Regions from separate parts of the Ralstonia edaphi genome, predicted to be linked through region 3. Evidence: predicted binding sites of a transcription regulator. Region 3 holds the regulator's gene; each other region holds the start of a gene.
The links. Region 3 encodes FNR, which switches genes on or off when oxygen is low (the NO sensors DNR and NnrR bind a similar motif). Its sites were predicted from a motif close to TTGATNNNNATCAA; they were not measured.

Region 1: a site for FNR is predicted at 3,639-3,652, ahead of R2669_RS00860 (universal stress protein). Genes of this name have one in related genera too.
Region 2: a site for FNR is predicted at 2,824-2,837, ahead of adhP (alcohol dehydrogenase AdhP). Genes of this name have one in related genera too.

The regions. Positions count from the first base shown of each region.
Region 1 covers NZ_CATWHI010000001.1:176,520-182,614, forward strand. The annotation lists gene R2669_RS00835 (universal stress protein) at 1-292, opposite strand, end outside; gene R2669_RS00840 (zinc-dependent alcohol dehydrogenase family protein) at 373-1,383, opposite strand; gene R2669_RS00845 (MgtC/SapB family protein) at 1,536-2,762, shown strand; gene R2669_RS00850 (YgaP family membrane protein) at 2,763-2,945, opposite strand; gene R2669_RS00855 (CBS domain-containing protein) at 2,978-3,445, opposite strand; gene R2669_RS00860 (universal stress protein) at 3,732-4,232, shown strand; gene R2669_RS00865 (universal stress protein) at 4,273-5,112, shown strand; gene R2669_RS00870 (BON domain-containing protein) at 5,146-5,799, shown strand; gene R2669_RS00875 (flavodoxin family protein) at 5,845-6,095, shown strand, end outside.
Region 2 covers NZ_CATWHI010000007.1:116,269-122,363, reverse strand. The annotation lists gene R2669_RS21870 (HD domain-containing protein) at 51-680, shown strand; gene R2669_RS21865 (2-hydroxyacid dehydrogenase) at 690-1,685, opposite strand; gene adhP (alcohol dehydrogenase AdhP) at 1,745-2,767, opposite strand; gene sbcB (exodeoxyribonuclease I) at 2,915-4,354, shown strand; gene R2669_RS21850 (indolepyruvate ferredoxin oxidoreductase family protein) at 4,432-6,095, opposite strand, start outside.
Region 3 covers NZ_CATWHI010000005.1:311,222-317,316, forward strand. The annotation lists gene ccoP (cytochrome-c oxidase, cbb3-type subunit III) at 1-393, shown strand, start outside; gene ccoG (cytochrome c oxidase accessory protein CcoG) at 390-1,853, shown strand; gene R2669_RS18975 (FixH family protein) at 1,880-2,107, shown strand; gene R2669_RS18980 (hypothetical protein) at 2,104-2,358, shown strand; gene fnr (fumarate/nitrate reduction transcriptional regulator Fnr) at 2,380-3,108, opposite strand; gene R2669_RS18990 (sulfite exporter TauE/SafE family protein) at 3,290-4,033, shown strand; gene scpB (SMC-Scp complex subunit ScpB) at 4,521-5,363, shown strand; gene R2669_RS19000 (pseudouridine synthase) at 5,454-6,095, shown strand, end outside.

The DNA of each region.
Region 1 (6,095 bases), on a different contig from region 3:
CCGAGATCTGCCCCGGCGCAATGGATTTTTCGAGCAACTTGGTCGAATGCTTGACGCCTGCTGCGTCGAGCTTTTTCGAAACCTCGGCGAGCGTGTCCCGGCCGTAATTGACGACCTGGTTGGCGTAGGCAATCGAGTCCGCGCCGACCATGTCGAAGGTGATGTCGCTGCTGTCGGCAACGAAGAGGGCTTCGACTTCGGCGCCCGTTGCCTTGCTGACCACAATGGCCTGGTGCAGCGCGAGATAGGACGCGTGGCTGCCGTCGACGGCGAGCAGGATTCGCTGGTACATGGTGGTCTCCAAGGCGTTGCGCAGTACGGCACCGCGTGTAACCAGCGTAGACAGCGTGGCGGCGGGGCTGTTGATGCGCGTCAAAGGTCTTTCGACGCCACCTGCAGGACGGCAGCGCCCGCCACGCGACCGGCGCGGAGGTCTTCCAAGGCGGTGTTGGCATCTTGCAGCCGATAGGGTGTGACGTGAACCTGCAAGGGAACCTCTGCGGCGATGCGCATGAGGGCGAGTCCATCGGCGCGCGTCAGGTTCGCCACCGATACAAGCTTGCGTTCTTCCCATAGCAACCGGTACGGAAACGCCGGGATGTCGCTCATGTGGATGCCGCCGCAGACCACCGAGCCGCCCTTGACCACGGCTTGCAGCGCCTGCGGCACGAGCGCGCCGATGGGCGCGAAGATCAGCGCGGCGTCAAGCGGTTCTGGGGCGGGCGCGTCGCTTGCGCCTGCCCAGCTGGCGCCGGTGTCGAGCGCAAGTTGCTGGGCTGCTGTGTCGCCGGCGCGGGTGAAGGCGAAGACTTCGCGCTGCTCTGCCACGGCAATCTGCGTGATGAGGTGAGCCGCCGCACCAAAGCCGTAGATGCCGATCCGGCGCGCATTGCCGGCCATGCGCAGCGTCCGGTAGCCGATCAGCCCGGCACAGAGCAGCGGCGCGGCGTGGGCATCGTCGTACCGCGCTGGAATCGGCAGGCAGTATCGCGCGTCGCAGACGACGTATTGGGCATACCCGCCGTCGCGCGTATAGCCGGTGAAGGCAGGGTGGTCGCACAGGTTTTCGCGGCCGTGCAGGCAGTACGGGCAGACGCCGCATGTCCAGCCAAGCCACGGCACGCCGACGCGCTCGCCTGGAGCGGGTGTTGTCACGCCTTCGCCGCATGACTCGACGATGCCTACGATTTCGTGACCGGGAATCAGGGATGGTTTCGGGGCGGTCAGTTCGCCGTCCACGATATGCAGATCGGTACGGCAGACACCACATACCGAAACGGCGATCCGGACTTCTCCCGGCCCAGGGGCGGGCAGCGGCACTTCACGCCAGCTCAACGGCTTTCCGGCGCCTTCCATCACCATGGCCTGCATCGATTCAGACATCGCTGTCTCCGAGATTGGCGTGTCTGATCAGTATGGGTCAGCACCACGGAACGGCTGCCCGACAGTCGACCGTCGACTGCGCCAGATCAACCGAAAAGCGTTGCCGCGCGCAATACTGAACGGGTGCAATGCAACGCGTCCGTGTCCACGAAATGTCTTCACTGCTGTCTTTCTCGGTTGCCTTGGGCGTGGGCCTGGCGATCGGCCTTGAGCGCGAGCGTAGTCATGCCGGCAGCACCGAGCTCCCAGCGGGCATGCGAACGTTTGCGATCGGGGCGCTGGCAGGCGCCATTGCGGCAAGCCTGCCAATACCGTTTGCCGTGCCCACGGTGTTGCTGGCCATCGCGGTGTTGGCAGCGATGGGGTATCACCATTCGGCCAATGTTGACCCTGGTGTGACGACGGAGCTCGCGCTTGTGGCGACCACGCTGCTGGGCGCCTATGCCGTGACCGAGCCGGAAATGACGGCCGGCCTGGGCACGGTCCTTCTTGTTCTGCTCTATGCCAAAGCCGGTTTGCATCGGTTTGCCCGCACGGTCATCACCCAGCGTGAACTGGCCGATCTGCTGATCCTTGCCGTGGCGGCATTGCTGATCTGGCCCGCCGTTCCAGACCGGAACCTCGGGCCGCTGAACGCCTGGAACCCGCATACGCTGTGGCTCGTTGTGCTGCTTGTCATGCTGACCGGCAACATGGGCCACTTTGCGGCGCGAGGGTTTGGAGAGCGCCTCGGTCTGCCGCTGGCCGGCTTGTTCAGCGGGTTTGCCTCGAGTGTGGCAACGATCACGACGATGGCGGCACGGGCGCGGCAAGACCGTCGCCCAGTTGACGGCGCAGTTGCCGCCGCGCTGCTCTCCAACGTTGCCACGCTGGTGCAGATGCTGCTGCTGATTGCCGCCATCAGCATCGACTTGTTGCGCGTGCTGGCGGCCCCGCTGGCGGTGGCCATGGTGGTGACCGTGGCATGGTCCGCCCTATGGATATGGCGCGGCAGCGAGCCGCTTCAGGCGGCGCCCGAGGACGCAGCGTCCGCCATCAACTGGCGCATCGCGATCGGTTTTGCGCTGTGGACGGCGGCCTTGCTGCTTGCCGCGGCCGCCGCGCGCATGTGGTTCGGGACGGCAGCGGTCGTGGCCGTCACGGTCTTCGGTGCGTTTGCCGATGTCCATGCCGCCACCGCTTCCATCGCAACGCAGGCGGCAAGCCACACGCTGCAAATATCGACGGCGGGCGCGCTCGTGATGCTTGCGCTGACGGCCAACACTTTCTCGAAGGTTGTCGTGGCCGTCAGCGGAGGCCGGGCATTTGCCGGCAAGGTCACCGCCGGTCTGCTGACCATGCTGCTGGCCAGCTGGGCGGTGTTCTGGTTGGTTGCCTGATCAATCCCGCCCGATGCCCAGCACCCAGTAGAGCGGGCACATGCGGACGAGGCCGGTCACCAGGGGGATCAGACCCACCCAGCCGACCCACGCGGGCACCTTGCCAAAGAACGCCAGCAGAATCATGGCGACGCCGATCAAGATGCGGACGGCGCGGTCCGCGGTTCCAACATTGGTGAACATGGCAGTGCTCCTGGATAACAGTGAGTGAAGCCTTAGAGAATCAAATCGGACGGCGCATGGTGGCGGGGCGCGGTCGCGTTGTCGCGGCCGAGAATGCCGGCGAGCAACGTCCATTCGCCGCCGATCGCGCGGATGGTGTCGTCCAGGCTGAGCATGCCCACCAGCCGTTGCTGACGATCGACCACGCCTAGACGGTGCAGGCCGTGGCTCAGCATCGAGCGGAGGGCTTCACTGATCACGGCGTCATCGTGGATGGTCAGGAGGCCGCGCGTCATGACTTCGGAGACGGCGGTGTGGGTGCAGTCGCTTTGGCTGGCAATGCCGTGCACCACCATGTCGCGGTCTGTCACGATGCCGACCACCCGTGAACCTCCAACGGCTTGTTCCGTGACAAGCAGCGCCCGGGCGCTTTCGTCGCGCATCAGCCGGGCGGCTTGCTGCAGCGTCGCCGTCGCCTGGACGTGGACGATGCGGTGGGAACAGATCTCGTCGACCCTCATGCTGAACTCCGATGCGCGTACGTTTTCACTATAAGAACGGGCCGGTGTCAGAAGTTGATCCCGCACAAGGTGCCGTGAGCTTTCCAGAACTGCACCCGAGAGGCAGCGGATAGCGCACGAGTCTATCGAGCGCGGCGCGCAAGCCCTTGAGGCAGATCAATTGGCATTGCCTGAGGCGCCGGCAAGCCAAACGCTGATGTAAATCAAGGGCTGATCCGCATGGTGGTCCAACATGGAATCCAGCAACCCCGTGTGGGGCGGACGACGGATTCGATGGAGGCACATCATGTACGACAGGATTCTGGTAGCCGTGGATGGCAGTCCTACGGCGGAGCGCGCGCTGGACGAGGCCATCCAGCTTGCAAAAAAGCTCGGCTCTGAGCTGGTCATCGCGCACGTGATCGACAACTCGTATCTGATGTACGACGTTGGCTATATCGATGTCGGCGCCTTTACCGAGGCACTGGTCAAACAAGGCCAGCAAATCGTTGCCGACGCGCGGGACAAGGCCGAAAAGGCCGGTGTACATGTCCACAGCGTGGTGGTGGACGACCCCATCGGAACCTTCGACATCGGCACCGCCATCGAACAGGCGGCACAGAACGTCGGCGCCCAGGCCCTGGTGCTGGGCACGCATGGGCGTCGCGGCTTCCAGCGCTTGTTCCTGGGCAGCGTGGCCGAGAGCGTTGTTCGCCGCAGCACGCTGCCGGTGCTGCTCGTCCGCGCGGTGCCCACGGAACCGGTGCACGAGACTACCGAACCGCTGAGCAACGCCGTCATTGCCTGACGGGTAGTTCCCCCCTCTGACACGACATCAGGATCTGACCATGAGTTACGCCAGTGTGATGGTGCATCTGGACCGCAGCGAGCGCGCCATGCATCGTCTCAACCTTGCAGCCCAGTACGCACAGGCGCATGGCGCCAAACTCGTCGGCATCTATGCGAGCTTCGCGCCCAGCCTCAGCTGGTTCTACATGATGGAGAACGCTGCGCGCTATCTGGAAGAAGACCGCATCCGGCGCGATGGCGTTCGGGACGCCGTACACGCGCGCTTTCGTCAGGCGACGGAGGGCCTGGGGGTGGAAACGGAGTGGCGCGCAGTGGAGGGCGACCCCGTGGCGCTCGTGCTGCGCGAGGCGCGAGAGAGCGATCTTCTCGTGGTCGGACAACGAAACCACGATGATCCGGATGAATTCATCGCCGGCGACTTTGTGGAAACCCTGATCCTGGAGTCGGGCCGCCCTGTACTGGTGGTGCCGTATGCGGGCAACTTCACGGCATTGCCCAAGCGTGTGCTGGTCGCCTGGAGCGGCGGCCGCGAAGCCGCCCGTGCCGTGCACGATGCCATGCCGATCATGAAGGGTGCCAATGTGCACGTGCTGCAGATCACCAGCAAGCAGCCAAAGCACTGGGCCGAAGAAACCACGGTCGGCCAGGTGGCGCGTGCGCTGAACGCGCGCGGCATTCAAACGACGGTTGAAGAGGCCGACTGCGCAGATTCCGACACCGCCGTGGGCGAGCTGCTGCTCTCGCGGGCGGCCGACTTCAATGCCGACCTGATCGTGATGGGCGCCTACGGGCACAGCCGCCTGCGCGAACTCGTGCTGGGCGGTGTGACGCGCACCCTGCTGAAGACGATGACCGTGCCGGCGCTGATGTCGCACTGAGCCTCTGCCGCGGCTGAACCTGATGAGATCGCCATGAAGAACGATATCCAGCTCAAGCACGATGTCGAAGAAGAACTGCAATGGGATCCGGCGGTGGATGCCAGTCGCTTTGCGGTTCAGGCCAAGGACGGCGTCGTCACGCTCTCCGGCCGCGTCGACACGTTCGCCGACAAGCATGCCGCGGAAGAGGCGATCCGGCGTGTTGCCGGCGTGACCGCGCTTGTCATCCATGTGGATGTACGGATGCCCGCGGATATGGTGCGCCCCGATGAAGACATTGCGCAGGCAATCAGCAGCGCGTTGCATTGGAATGTATCCGTGCCGGCCGATGCCATCCGCATTAGCGTCGAAGACGGCGCCGTGACGCTGCGCGGTGAAGTCGACCAGGATTTCCAGCGCCGTGCGGCGTTGGACACGGTGCGCAGGGTGCGCGGCGTGAAGTCTGTCGTCAATGCGCTGACATTGCGCGCCGCCTCCGGGCCGGCCGATCTGAGCGATCGCATCGCAAAGGCACTGCAACGCCTGGCTGCGGTCGACGCCTCGCGCCTGAATGTTTCCGTGACGGACGGGACGGTGACCCTTTACGGGCCGCTGCGCAACCTCAACGAGTGCCGTGCGGCCCGCGAAGCTGCATGGGACGCGCCAGGCGTGCGTGCCGTCGTCGACCGCATGTGGGTAGGTTCCTAGAAGCAATCCGCTGTTCCACTGCTTTCGAGATCTTTGGAGTCCGAGATGGAAAAGAAGCTGATCGTGTACTACTCGCGTACCGGTACGGCACGTCAGGTGGCCGAGCAGATGGCTGCGCAGAGCGGATGGCAGCTTGCCGAGGTGACGGACGAGCATCCGCGCGCCGGTTTCCTCGGGGATGCGCGCTGCGTCATCGAAACCGTGTTCCATGCCCGCGCGAAGTACCGCTATGAAGGCCCGCCGCTCGATGAAATCGAACATGTCGTCGTGATTGCCCCCATCTGGATGGGCCACCT
Region 2 (6,095 bases), on a different contig from region 3:
TACGACGCGGCACCGACGCGACCATTCCGGCGACGAAGGAGACACCCCCAATGACCGATTCCCAACACACCGCCCCGCGCGCAACGTTTTCCCATATGGAGCACGGCACGCGCGAGGACTGGGCCGCTATCTCGGCGGAGTTCATGCCTTACGCCCGTGCATTACCCGACCGCGTGCTCGCGCACCTGAAGCTGCTCGACGGTGATTGCGGCGGCTTTCCGATCGACCGTCTCGCGCATTCCCTGCAAACCGCCACGCTTGCCCACCGCGACGGGCGTGACGAGGAATACGTCGTCTGCGCGCTGTTGCACGACATTGGCGACACGCTGGGCAGCTTCAACCATCCGGACATCGCCGCGGCCATCCTGAAGCCGTTCGTGAGCCCGGAAAACCTGTGGATGGTCGAGAAGCACGGCATCTTCCAGGGCTACTACTTCTTCCACCATCTCGGGCTCGACCGCAACGTGCGCGAGCAGTACCGCAGCCAGCCGGAACTGTTCGAGCGCACCGCCGAGTTCTGCGCCAAATACGACGCCGCGGCCTTCATGCCGGATTACGACAACCTGCCGCTGTCGTTCTTCGAGCCGATGGTGCGGCGCGTGCTGGCCAAGCCACGCAACTCCATCTACGTGAAGGAAGGCGAAAGCGAACTGTCGCGGCCGAAAGCCGCGGCGGCCTGATGTGCAGGCCTAGGCCTTCACCACATTGACGGGCGCGCCTGCCGCCCACGCCGCCACGTTGGCGAGTGTGGTGTCGGCAATGCCCGCCAGCGCCTCGCGCGTGAAGAACGCCTGATGCGCGGTGACGATGACGTTGGGAAAGCTCAGGAGCCGCGCCAGTACGTCGTCCTGCAGCACGTCGGCGGAGCGGTCTTCGAAGAACAGATCGGCCTCTTCTTCGTAGACGTCCAGCCCGAGGTGGCCGAGCTGGCCGGTCTTGAGGGCGTCGATCAGCGCCGGGCTGTCGACGAGACCGCCGCGGCTCGTGTTGATGAGCATCGCGCCCGGCTTCATGCTGGCGAGCGCGCTGGCGTCGATGAGGTGGTGTGTGCCGGCGTTGAGCGGGCAGTGCAGGCTGACGATATCGGCCTGCGCCAGCAATTCAGGCAGCGGCACGTAGCGCACGCCCAGCGCCGTCAGCGCCGCCTGCGGAAACGGATCGAATGCCAGCACGTGACAGCCGAAACCCGCCATGATGCGCGCGAACACCTGGCCGATCTGCCCCGTGCCGACCACGCCGACAGTCTTGCCGGCAAGGTCGAAGCCCAGCAATCCGTCCAGCGAGAAATCGCCTTCCCGCGTGCGATTGCAGGCGCGGTGCAGCCGCCGGTTCAGCGTGAGGATCATGCCGACCGCATGTTCGGCCACCGCGTGCGGCGAATACGCCGGCACGCGCACCACCGTCAGCCCCAGCCGCTGCGCGGCCGCCAGGTCGACATGGTTGAAGCCCGCCGAGCGCAACGCGATCAGCCGCGTGCCGCCCGCTGCCAGCGCCTCGAGCACTTCCGCATCGAGGCAATCATTCACGAAGGGGCACACCACTTCAAAGCCGGCTGCGAGGGACGCCGTCTGTGCGTCGAGGTGCGCGCGCTGGAAAACGAGGTCGAAGCCGTGGCCGCCACGCGTGAGTGAGGCGCGGAAGCTGTCTTCGTCGTAACGGTGGCTGCTGAAAAAGAGGATGCGCATGGCGGCGGGGCAAGCGGACGTGATGCCTGCAGCTTACTCGCACCGCCGGGTGCCGGCGCTCAGAGCGTCAGGACAATGCGGCCATCCACCTTGCCGGCCTTCAGATCGGCGAACACCTGGTTGATGTTGTCGAGCTTGTCGCGGTGAATGTGGGCGCGCACTAACCCCTCGGCGGCAAACTGCAGCGACTCTTGCAGATCACGCCGCGTGCCCACAATCGAGCCCCGCACGGTGATGCCGTTGAGCACCGTGGAGAAGATCGGCAGCGGAAAATCGCCCGGCGGCAGCCCGTTGAGCGAGATCGTCCCGCCGCGCCGCACCATGCCCAGCGCTTGCGCAAAGGCGCTCCGTGACACCGCCGTCACCAGCACGCCGTGCACACCGCCGATCTCTTTCTGGATCACGGCCGCCGGGTCTTGCTGCGAGGCATCGACGACGAGCTTGGCCCCAAGCTCCCGTGCCAGCGCCAGCTTGTCGGGCGCCACGTCGACGGCCACCACGTGCAGGCCCATCGCAATCGCGTATTGCACCGCCACGTGTCCCAGCCCGCCAATGCCGGAAATGGCGATCCACTGGCCGGGGCGCGTATCCGTCATGCGGATGCCCTTGTAGACCGTCACGCCTGCGCAGAGGATCGGTGCGATCTCTTCAAAGCTGACCTGCGCGGGCAGGTGGCCGACATAGTTCGGGTCGGCCAGTACGTATTCGGCATAGCCGCCGTTGACGGAGTAGCCGGTGTTCTGCTGCTCGTGGCAGAGGGTTTCCCAGCCACTCAGGCAATGCTCGCAGTGGCCGCAGGCGGTGTAGAGCCAGGGCACACCCACGCGGTCGCCTTCCTTGACGGCGGTCACGCCTTCGCCCACGGCTGCCACATAACCCACGCCTTCATGCCCGGGGATGAACGGCAGGCTTGGCCTGACGGGCCAGTCGCCATCGGCGGCGTGCAAGTCTGTATGGCAGACGCCCGAGGCCGCGATCTTGACAAGAATCTGCCCGCGCCCAGGTGTGGGAACAGGCACTTCCTCAATGCGCAAGGGTTCGCCAAACGCATGGACTACTGCGGCTTTCATCGACTGGGCCATGAGACATCTCCGGGTTGGGGGAGATACCAGTCTGGTCGACGCCTGCCCGATGCGGGTTGATGTGAGTCAACCGCCAAGGAGGGCGAGCGGGATGGGCAACACTGTTAACATGCCGGCATCTTCAGTGTTTTCCAGCGAGCCGCTGCCTTGCCTGTCACTCCCACCTTTCTCTGGCACGACTACGAAACGTTCGGCGCCGTGCCGCGCCGTGATCGCCCCGCGCAGTTTGCCGGCATCCGCACCGATGCCGAGCTGAACGAGATCGGCGAGCCGGTCGAACTGTTCTGCCAGCCGTCCAACGACTGGCTGCCCGATCCGGTGTCGTGCCTCATCACCGGCATCACGCCGCAACAATGCGCCCGGCAAGGCATTCCGGAATACCGTTTCGCCCAGGCCATCGAGCGCGAACTCGGCACGCCCGGCACCATCGGCGTCGGCTACAACACCATCCGTTTCGACGATGAGGTGACGCGCCACCTGTTCTGGCGCAACCTGATCGACCCGTATGCCCGCGAGTGGCAGAACGACTGCGGACGCTGGGATCTGCTCGATGTGGTCCGCACGACGTGGGCCCTGCGCCCGGAAGGCATTCAATGGCCGACCCACGAAGACGGTCGGCCGAGCTTCAAGCTGGAGCATCTGTCCAAGGCCAACGGCCTGGTGCACGAGGCGGCGCACGATGCGGTGTCCGATGTGCGCGCGACGATCGCGCTGGCGCGTCTGATTCGCAATGCGCAGCCGCGCCTGTTCGATTTCTGCCTGGCGCTGCGCAAGAAAGACCGCGTGGTGGCCGAGATTGGCGATGCGCCGCGGCCGTTGCTGCACATCTCCGGCATGTACGGCGTGGAGCGTGGCTGCATGGCCGTGGTGTGGCCACTGGGCGGGCATCCGACCAACAAGAACGAACTGATCGTCTGGGATCTCGCGTTCGACCCGTCCGAGCTGTTCCACATGGATGTGGCGACGATCCGCGAGCGCATGTTCACGCGCACGGCCGATCTGGCCGAGGGCACCACGCGACTGCCGATCAAGTCGATTCACATCAACAAGTCGCCCATCGTCATCAGCAACATGAAGACGCTGCAGCCCGCGCAGGCAGAACGCTGGGGCATCGACTTCGCCACGATCGAACGCCACGCCGCCATCGCCCAAGGCGCGCCCGACATGCGCGAAACGTGGCGTCAGGTGTACGCCCGCGAACTGGAGCCGATTGAAGACGTCGACCAGAACCTCTACGGCGGATTCGTCGGCAACGACGATCGCCGCCTGCTCAACGAGCTGCGCACGCTCAGCGGCGAACAGCTCGCGCGCCTGCATGCGGAGTTTGCCGACGCTCGCCTGCCTGAGCTGCTGTTCCATTACCGCGCACGCAATTTCCCCGACACGCTGAACGAAGAGGAATACGAGCAGTGGGAGCAGTTGCGCGCCGAGCGGCTGTTCGAAGGCCGTGACGGCTACATGACCTTCGAAATGTTCGGCGAGCGGCTTCAACAGCTGGGCGCGGAAGCGGCGGAGAACGGCGACACGCGTGCGCAGACCATCCTGCAGGATCTGTACGACTACGCGCAGCAGATCGTGCCGGGCTGACGAAGCCGACGCATCAAGAAAAACGGAGGCCGAAGCCTCCGTTTTTTTTCATGGCGATGCTGAACGCTTGGCGCCGATCAGGCCGCCTGCTGTGCCGCCGCCGGATCGCGCCACTGGGCCAGCAGCTTGTTCCAGCGGATGCGCGCCGCAGCCAGGTTGGCCTCCTTCACATGGCCGAAGCCGCGGATGTCCTCCGGCAGCCGAGCCAGTTCCACGGCTTGGGCCAGCTTTTGCGCCGTCAGGCCCTTCACCAGTTCATCGACCAGCGCGCGGTATTCGCCGATCAGCGCGCGCTCGGTGCGGCGTTCTTCGGTCTTGCCGAAGATGTCGAGCGCCGTGCCGCGCAGGCCCTTGAGCTTGGCGAGCACCTTGAAGATGCGCATCGTGTTCGGACCAAAGCGTTGCTTGACCAGGTGGCCCTTCTCGTCACGCTTGGCCGTCATGGGCGGCGCGAGCCAGAAGTTGAGCTGGTAGTCGCGGCCGGGTTCGCCTTCGAACTGCGCGCGCAGCTTGTCGAGGAAGGCCGGATCGGTGTACAGACGGGCGACTTCGTATTCGTCCTTGTACGCCATCAGCTTCGACAGGTTGCGCACCACCGCTTCCGTGAGCGCCAGGGGTTGGCCGGCCCCCACCACGGCGGCCTCTGCTGCACGCACGCGCTCGACCACCGCGCGGAATTCAGCGGCATACGCGGCGTTCTGGTATGCGGTCAGCAGATCGACGCGGCGGGCGATCAGCGTGTCGAGCGAGGGCAGGGCGATGACGTCGGCCTTGGCACGCGGTGCGTCGCCTGCCAGCTTGAGCACCGCCTCGCGGTCTTGCGCGAGGTGGCGGCCCCATTCGAACGCGGTCTTGTTCTTCTCGACGGCGACGCCGTTGAGTTCGATCGCGCGTATGAGCGCGTCGTGCGTCAGCGGAACCCAGCCCTTTTGCCATGCAAAGCCCAGCACCAGCGGGTTGGTGAAGATGGCGTCGCCCAGCAGGCGCACGGCCAGCGTGTTGGCGTCTTCAAACGCGCAGGCGTCGCCGACGGCCGCGCGGATGTCCGCCTCGGCCGAGCTGCCCGGGAAGCGCCAGTTCGGGTTCTTGATGAAATCGGCCGTGGGCGATGCCGTGCTGTTGATGATGGCGCGCGTCTGGCCGTGCTGCACCTTCGACAGCACTTCGTCCGACGCCGACACAATCGCGTCGCAGCCGATCACGAGGTCCGCCTCGCCCATGGCGATGCGCGTGGCGTGGATCGAATCGGGGCGCTCGCCGATCTGCACGTGCGAGAGCACCGCGCCGCCTTTCTGCGCCAGGCCCGCCATGTCGAGCACGGTCACGCCCTTGCCTTCGATGTGCGCGGCCATGCCGAGCAGCCCGCCGATGGTCACCACGCCTGTGCCGCCCACGCCGGTCACCAGCACGCCATACGCGCGGTGGATGGCCGGCAGCTCAGGATGCGGCAGCAGCGGCAGGCCTTCCATCGACACGCCGTGCGACTCCGGCTTGCGCACCTGCGCGCCTTCTGCCGTCACGAAGCTCGGGCAGAAGCCGTTCACGCACGAAAAGTCCTTGTTGCACGACGACTGGTTGATCTTGCGCTTCGTGCCCAGTTCCGTTTCCAGCGGCTCGACCGACAGGCAGTTCGACTTGACCGAGCAATCGCCACAGCCTTCGCACACGGCGTCGTTGATGAACGCGCGGCGGGCCGGATCGGCCATCGTGCCGCGCTTGCGGCGGCGGCGCTTCTCGGTCG
Region 3 (6,095 bases):
ACCACCATCACCAAGGGGCGTCACGGTGTCATGCCGTCGCTGGCGGCAGTGGTGGACGGCAATCAGGCTGTCAACGTGGCCAATTACGTGCGCTCGCTGTCGGGCCTGTCTTACGACCCCATCAAGGCGGCGCGCGGCGAACCGACGTTCAAGTCGGTCTGCGCGGCCTGTCACATGGCCACCGGCAAGGGCAATCAGGCCCTGGGCGCACCCAACCTGACCGACCGCGTCTGGCTGTACGGCAGTTCGGAAGCGACCATCGTCGAGACCATCCTCAAGGGCCGTGACAACACGATGCCGGCACACGAGAACCTGCTCTCGCCGGAGAAGATCCGCATGCTGGCGGCCTATGTCTGGGGTCTGTCGAATAGCAACACGAGTCACACGCAATGAGCGACAAAGAACCAGCCTGGCGCCCCATGACGCCCGCCACTGCGGCGGCGGGCGCCGAGGATGCACCGACCGAGCAGATGCTCTATGAGGTGCGGCGCAAAATTTATCCGCGCGCCGTCACCGGCGCCTTTGCGCGTTGGCGTGTCTGGCTGGTGCTGGCCACGCAGGCCATCTTCTATGGCTTGCCGTGGTTCCAGTGGAATGGTCGCCAAGCCGTGCTGTTCGACCTGGGGGCGCGCAAGTTCTACCTCTTTGGCCTCGTGCTGTGGCCCCAGGACGTCATCTATCTGACGGTGCTGCTGGTGCTGTCGGCACTGGCGCTGTTCCTGTTCACGGCGGTGGCAGGGCGGCTCTTCTGCGGCTATGCCTGTCCGCAGACGGTCTACACCGAAATCTTCATGTGGATCGAGCGGCATATCGAAGGGGACCGCTTTGCCCGCATCCGGCTCGACGGCGAGCGTTGGAGCCTGCGCAAGCTGCGCCTCAAGGCAGCCAAGCATTCGGCCTGGGTTGTGATCGCGCTGTGGACCGGGTTCACCTTCGTCGGCTTCTTCACGCCAATCCGCGACCTGGGCATGGAGACATGGACGCTGTCGCTCGGCCCTTGGCAGACTTTCTGGATGCTGTTCTACGCATTCGCGACTTGGGGCAACGCCGGGTTCATGCGCGAGCAGGTGTGCCGCTACATGTGCCCGTACGCTCGTTTCCAGAGCGTGATGGTCGACCCCGACACCTACGTCGTTACGTATGACACCCAGCGCGGCGAGCCGCGCGGCAGCCGTTCGCGCAATGCCGATTTCGAAGCGCAAGGTCTGGGTTCGTGCGTCGACTGCAGCATCTGTGTACAGGTCTGCCCGACCGGCATCGACATCCGCCAGGGGCTGCAATACGAATGCATTGGTTGCGGCGCCTGCATTGACGCCTGCGATCAGGTCATGGACAAGATGCGCTACCCGCGCGGTCTGATCCGCTATACGTCGGAACGGGCGATGCGCGATCGGCTCAGTTCGAAGGAAGCCCGTCGGCATCTGCTGCGCCCGCGCGTGCTGATCTACACCGGCATCATGCTGGTGCTCATCACCGGGTTCATCGTGGCGTTGGCCATGCGCCAGCCCCTCAAGGTTGACGTGATTCGCGATCGTGGTGCGCTGGCCCGTGAAGTGGACGGCGGCAAGATCGAGAACGTTTATCGCCTGCAGCTGATGAACGCCTCCGAGCATCCCATACGCGTGACGATCACCGCCGAGGGCATGCCGGAACTCGACGTGCAGGGCGGTCAGGGCGAATCCACCACACTGGAGCTTCCGCCAGCGGCCAACCGCTTGCTGCCAGTGCGCGTGCGCCGGCCGGCAGATGATGCTGCTCCGGGCTCGCACAAAATCCGTTTCGTCATCCACGCAGACAGTGGTAGCGACAGCCTCGTGCTGCGCGAACCCTCGAGCTTCATCGTGCCGCGCTGATGCGGCATCCCCAACAGGAGGCAACGATGCACGCAACGCAATCTTCCGCACAGGCCCGTCCGTGGTGGCGCGAGCCATGGCCGTGGCTGCTGATGGCAGGGCCGTTCGTCGCCATGATCGGCTGTGGCGTCACCATCTGGTTGGCGATGTCGCATCCCGATGCCGTCATTCACGATAACGTCGTGCGGCGCGGTTTGGTCGTCGAAAAGACGATCGCCTCGCCCACGCATGCCATTCATGCGGAGGCCCGATGAAGCGTCGACTGCTGATGTGGATACTGTGGCCGGCATTTCTGTCGGCCGCGCTGGCTGAGCTTGTGGTTTTTGCGGTGGTCGATCCTGCCGATCTGCGCTTCTTCGGCGAGCAGATCACGGTGTCGGCCCAGGCGGTCTACACCGTGTCGTTCTTTGTATTCTGGTTGCTGTGCGGATTGTCGAGCGCGCTGACGCTCTATGTGTCGCCGGGCATCGGCAAACTGGAAGCGCATGAACACCCGCTCGTTTGAGCGGGCGCCATAAGAGGCGGCTTAGGCGGCCTGACCGCTCATGACCTGGCGCAGGCCCGCCAGGTCGATCAGCTTGACGTGGCGTTGGCGGATCTGAATAAGACCCGCTTCGGCAAAGCGCGAGAACAGGCGGCTGACGGTTTCGAGCTTCAACCCTAGATAGCTGCCCAGTTCTTCGCGGCTCATGCGCAGCACAAATTCGGTCGACGAATAGCCGCGCTGGGCAGAGCGCTTCGAGAGATTGAGCAGGAACGCGGCGAGACGCTCTTCCGCACGCATGGAACCGAGCGTGAGCAGCATCAGATGATCCTGCGAAATTTCCTTGCTCATGATGCGCAGGAACTGATGCTGCAGCGAAGGCAGCCGGCGTGACAGCTGTTGCAGCTCGTCGTAGCGCACCACGCAGACCTCGGTGTCTTCGAGCGCGGTGGCGTCCGACACGTGGCGCATATCGCCAATCCCGTCGAGCCCGACGATTTCACCCGGCAGATGGAACCCCGTGATCTGGTGTCGACCGTCTTCCAGCGTCAGATGGGTTTTGAGCGTGCCGAAACGAATACCGTACACCGCTTCCAGCGGCTCACCCAGGGAGTAGAGCGATTGCCCCTTCTTAATGCGGATGCGCTCGCCGACCAAATCGTCCATCTTGCGCACATCGTCCGAGTTCATTCCCACCGGCAGGCAGATCTGCCCGAGTACACAGGTGGAACAACGCGAGGCTTGGTCGGTAAGTGCGATTCGAGTGAGCACGGGTGGGGGCGACTGAATTTCGAGAAAGTGAAATGAGTAATTCTTGTGGCGCAACTCAGCCTTATTATAACGGTGACCTCCTTGTCCTCGGACATTTCCGATGCGGCAAAACGCGGCAATTACGCTTAGTTCGCAACAGTAAAACGAAAACTTTGGCCCATATCAAAAGAGCGTCAGAAAGATGAGTGCCGCCGCGCTGCTGAGCGTTTTCCTGATTGCGCTGCTGGGCGGTGTGCATTGTCTGGCAATGTGCAGCGGTATCGCCCTCGCGGCCGAACGTGGCGCCGTGGCAGTGCGGATCGTGTCCCGTCGCCGGCTATGGTTCGAGCAGGTCGTCATGCATGCCGGCCGGCTGACCACCTATGCGCTGCTTGGCGCGATCATGGGTGCGATGGGCGCGACCGTCTGGCGCCAGCAATGGCTGCCGATTCAACGTGGCTTGTTCGCGTTTGCCAGCGCGTTGCTACTCGCCTACGGGATTTTGCTGCTCGTGCGTTCCGCCGGAGATGTGTGGCGCAGTGTATGGCTTGAGCGCTTGCTCGGCCGGTTTGCTGGAGCTCTGTCTCAAGGGGCCGCCATGCTGGGCAGCAGGCTACAACGTCAGCCGCCGTTGCTGCGCCGCTATGTCACGGGTATGGCCTGGGGGCTGGTGCCGTGCGGCATGGTCTATGGCGCATTGGCTGTGGCGTTGCTGGCAGGCAACGCCGCTTCCGGAGCCGTGGTCATGCTAGCCTTTGGGGCGGGTACGCTGCCCAACCTGCTGATGATGTCGGGCCTGGCAGGCTGGCTGCGCGGACTGTCCCGCCGGCGATGGGCGCGCGGCGCCGCCGGCGTCGCCATCGCCGGGTTCGGAATCTGGGGGTTGGCGCACGCGATCTGGCTTCCTGAGATGCTGAACGCACACGGATTCTGTCTGGTGCTGTAAGCGTTTAAAGCGCGCGCCAAATGCCATCCGGTCTGGGACGGGGACCTAGGTCATCTTCCCGGTTGCGGCGTCGCCGGAAATTGCCCTACAATCGACAACAATTCGATTCGCCAACCGCGCAAATCAACAATCCCAAGCGCGGTGCCAAGCGATGCCATCCAGCGGTAGAGTCACCCTGGACAGTCGATTCGGGCGGGCTGCCATTCTTCTCGGTAGTCGTCCGGTGCAGTATCCGTCCCCATGGCGGCGGAAGAAATTGCCCTTGTGGTGCCTGACCGGCACCGGATCAACTCGCTCCTCCGGCCCTACTTTGCGGGCACAGCCACTGCGTTTCGGTGCAGGGTCCAATTGAATTAATTGGCCTTCGCGCGCCGGGCCCGGGTGGGCAAACAGCATTCAGAAATGCCGCGTGCTTCGCGGCGGGACGACAAACCTCAAGCGTGACGGCGACTGGCCGCGCGCGAGCAATGACGAGCCGCTCAACCCGATGAATACCCAAGAGGCGAAGATCGTCCTCGAGACCGCGCTGATCTGCGCGCAGGACCCGTTGCGAGTCAATGACTTGCGCAAGCTGTTCGATGAAGATGTTTCCGCAGATACCATCCGTGTGCTGCTCGAAGAGCTGCGCCAGGACTGGCTCAATCGCGGTGTCGAACTGGTTGCGCTGGCCTCCGGCTGGCGTTTGCAGAGCCGCCCCGAGATGCGTGTGTATCTCGATCGCCTGCACCCGGAAAAGCCGCCCAAGTACTCGCGCGCCGTCATGGAAACGCTGGCGATCATCGCGTATCGCCAGCCCGTTACGCGCGGTGATATCGAAGACATTCGCGGCGTGACGGTCAACACGCAGGTCATCAAGCAGATCGAAGACCGCGGCTGGATCGAAGTCATTGGTCATCGTGACGTGCCGGGCCGCCCGGCGCTGTATGCGACGACCAAGCAGTTTCTCGACGACCTCGGCCTGCGCTCGCTGGATGAACTGCCGCCGTTGGAAGATGCCCGCGCCCAAGCGCAGGCAAGCCTGCTCGAGCAGGGCGCCATCGAATTCGAGGGCGGCGCAATTGCAGTGGAAGAGTTGACGGCGATGGTCAACGACGCGCCGGAAGGTGCCGAAAGTGCAGACGTTTCGGTGGCGGAAACCTCGGAATTGCCGGTGGTCGAGGCGCCTGTCGAGGTGGCTGCTGAAACGCCGGCGCAGTCGGAGGTGGTCGCGAGCCAGGAACCGGCCCTGGAGGCCGAATCGCAGGCGGTGAGTGCGACCGAGGTCGCGTCCGAAGACGAACACAAAACACCGGCCGAGCCGCCTGCGGCTCCTGCCAATGAACATTCATAACGCCATGTCCGCCGCGCAGTCGGCGCATGGCTTGAACCCCTAGATTTGAAAGACGTTGTGAGCACCCAGCCAGACTCCATGGATACACGTATGCCGGCCGACGCCGACGCTCAGCCGCCGCGACAAGACGGCGGTGATGGGACTGAGGCCGCGCCTCGTCGCAAGGGATTGCGCCGCGGCTTGCGCAACCTGGTGGCTTCTCGCCGCCAGCAGCAGGATGGTCGCCCCGAAGGCGAAGCCGCTGATGCGGGTGGTGCAGACGCCGGCCAGCCGGCGCAACCGCGCAAGAGCCGCACCCCCCGGGCACGCAAGCCGAAAGAGGCGGCCGGTGAGTCGGCGGTGGTTACCGCAGAAGGCGTTGTGCCGACGGAGCAGGCGCCCGCCGAGGGGCAGGGCGAGCGACGTGGCCCGCGCGGCCGTTTCGGCAAGAACCGTCGCCGCCAGGGCGAAGGCCAGCCGGCAGAACGTGCCGAGCGCAGCGAGCGCACGGAAGGCGCAGCCGGCAAGAACGCCGGTGGTCGTGGCAAACAGCAGAACCGCAACGGCAAACCGCAGGGCAAGGCTGGCGGCCAGAATCAGAATCGTGGCGGTAAGGGGTTGAAGGGCGGCAAGGGCTCGGAAGACGTCTTCCAATATGTGATTTCTGGTGCGTATGACTCGGAGACCGACACCGGCGGCGCGTCGCAGCCTCCCAAGACGCGCGAACTGACTTCTGACGACGACGCGCCGAAG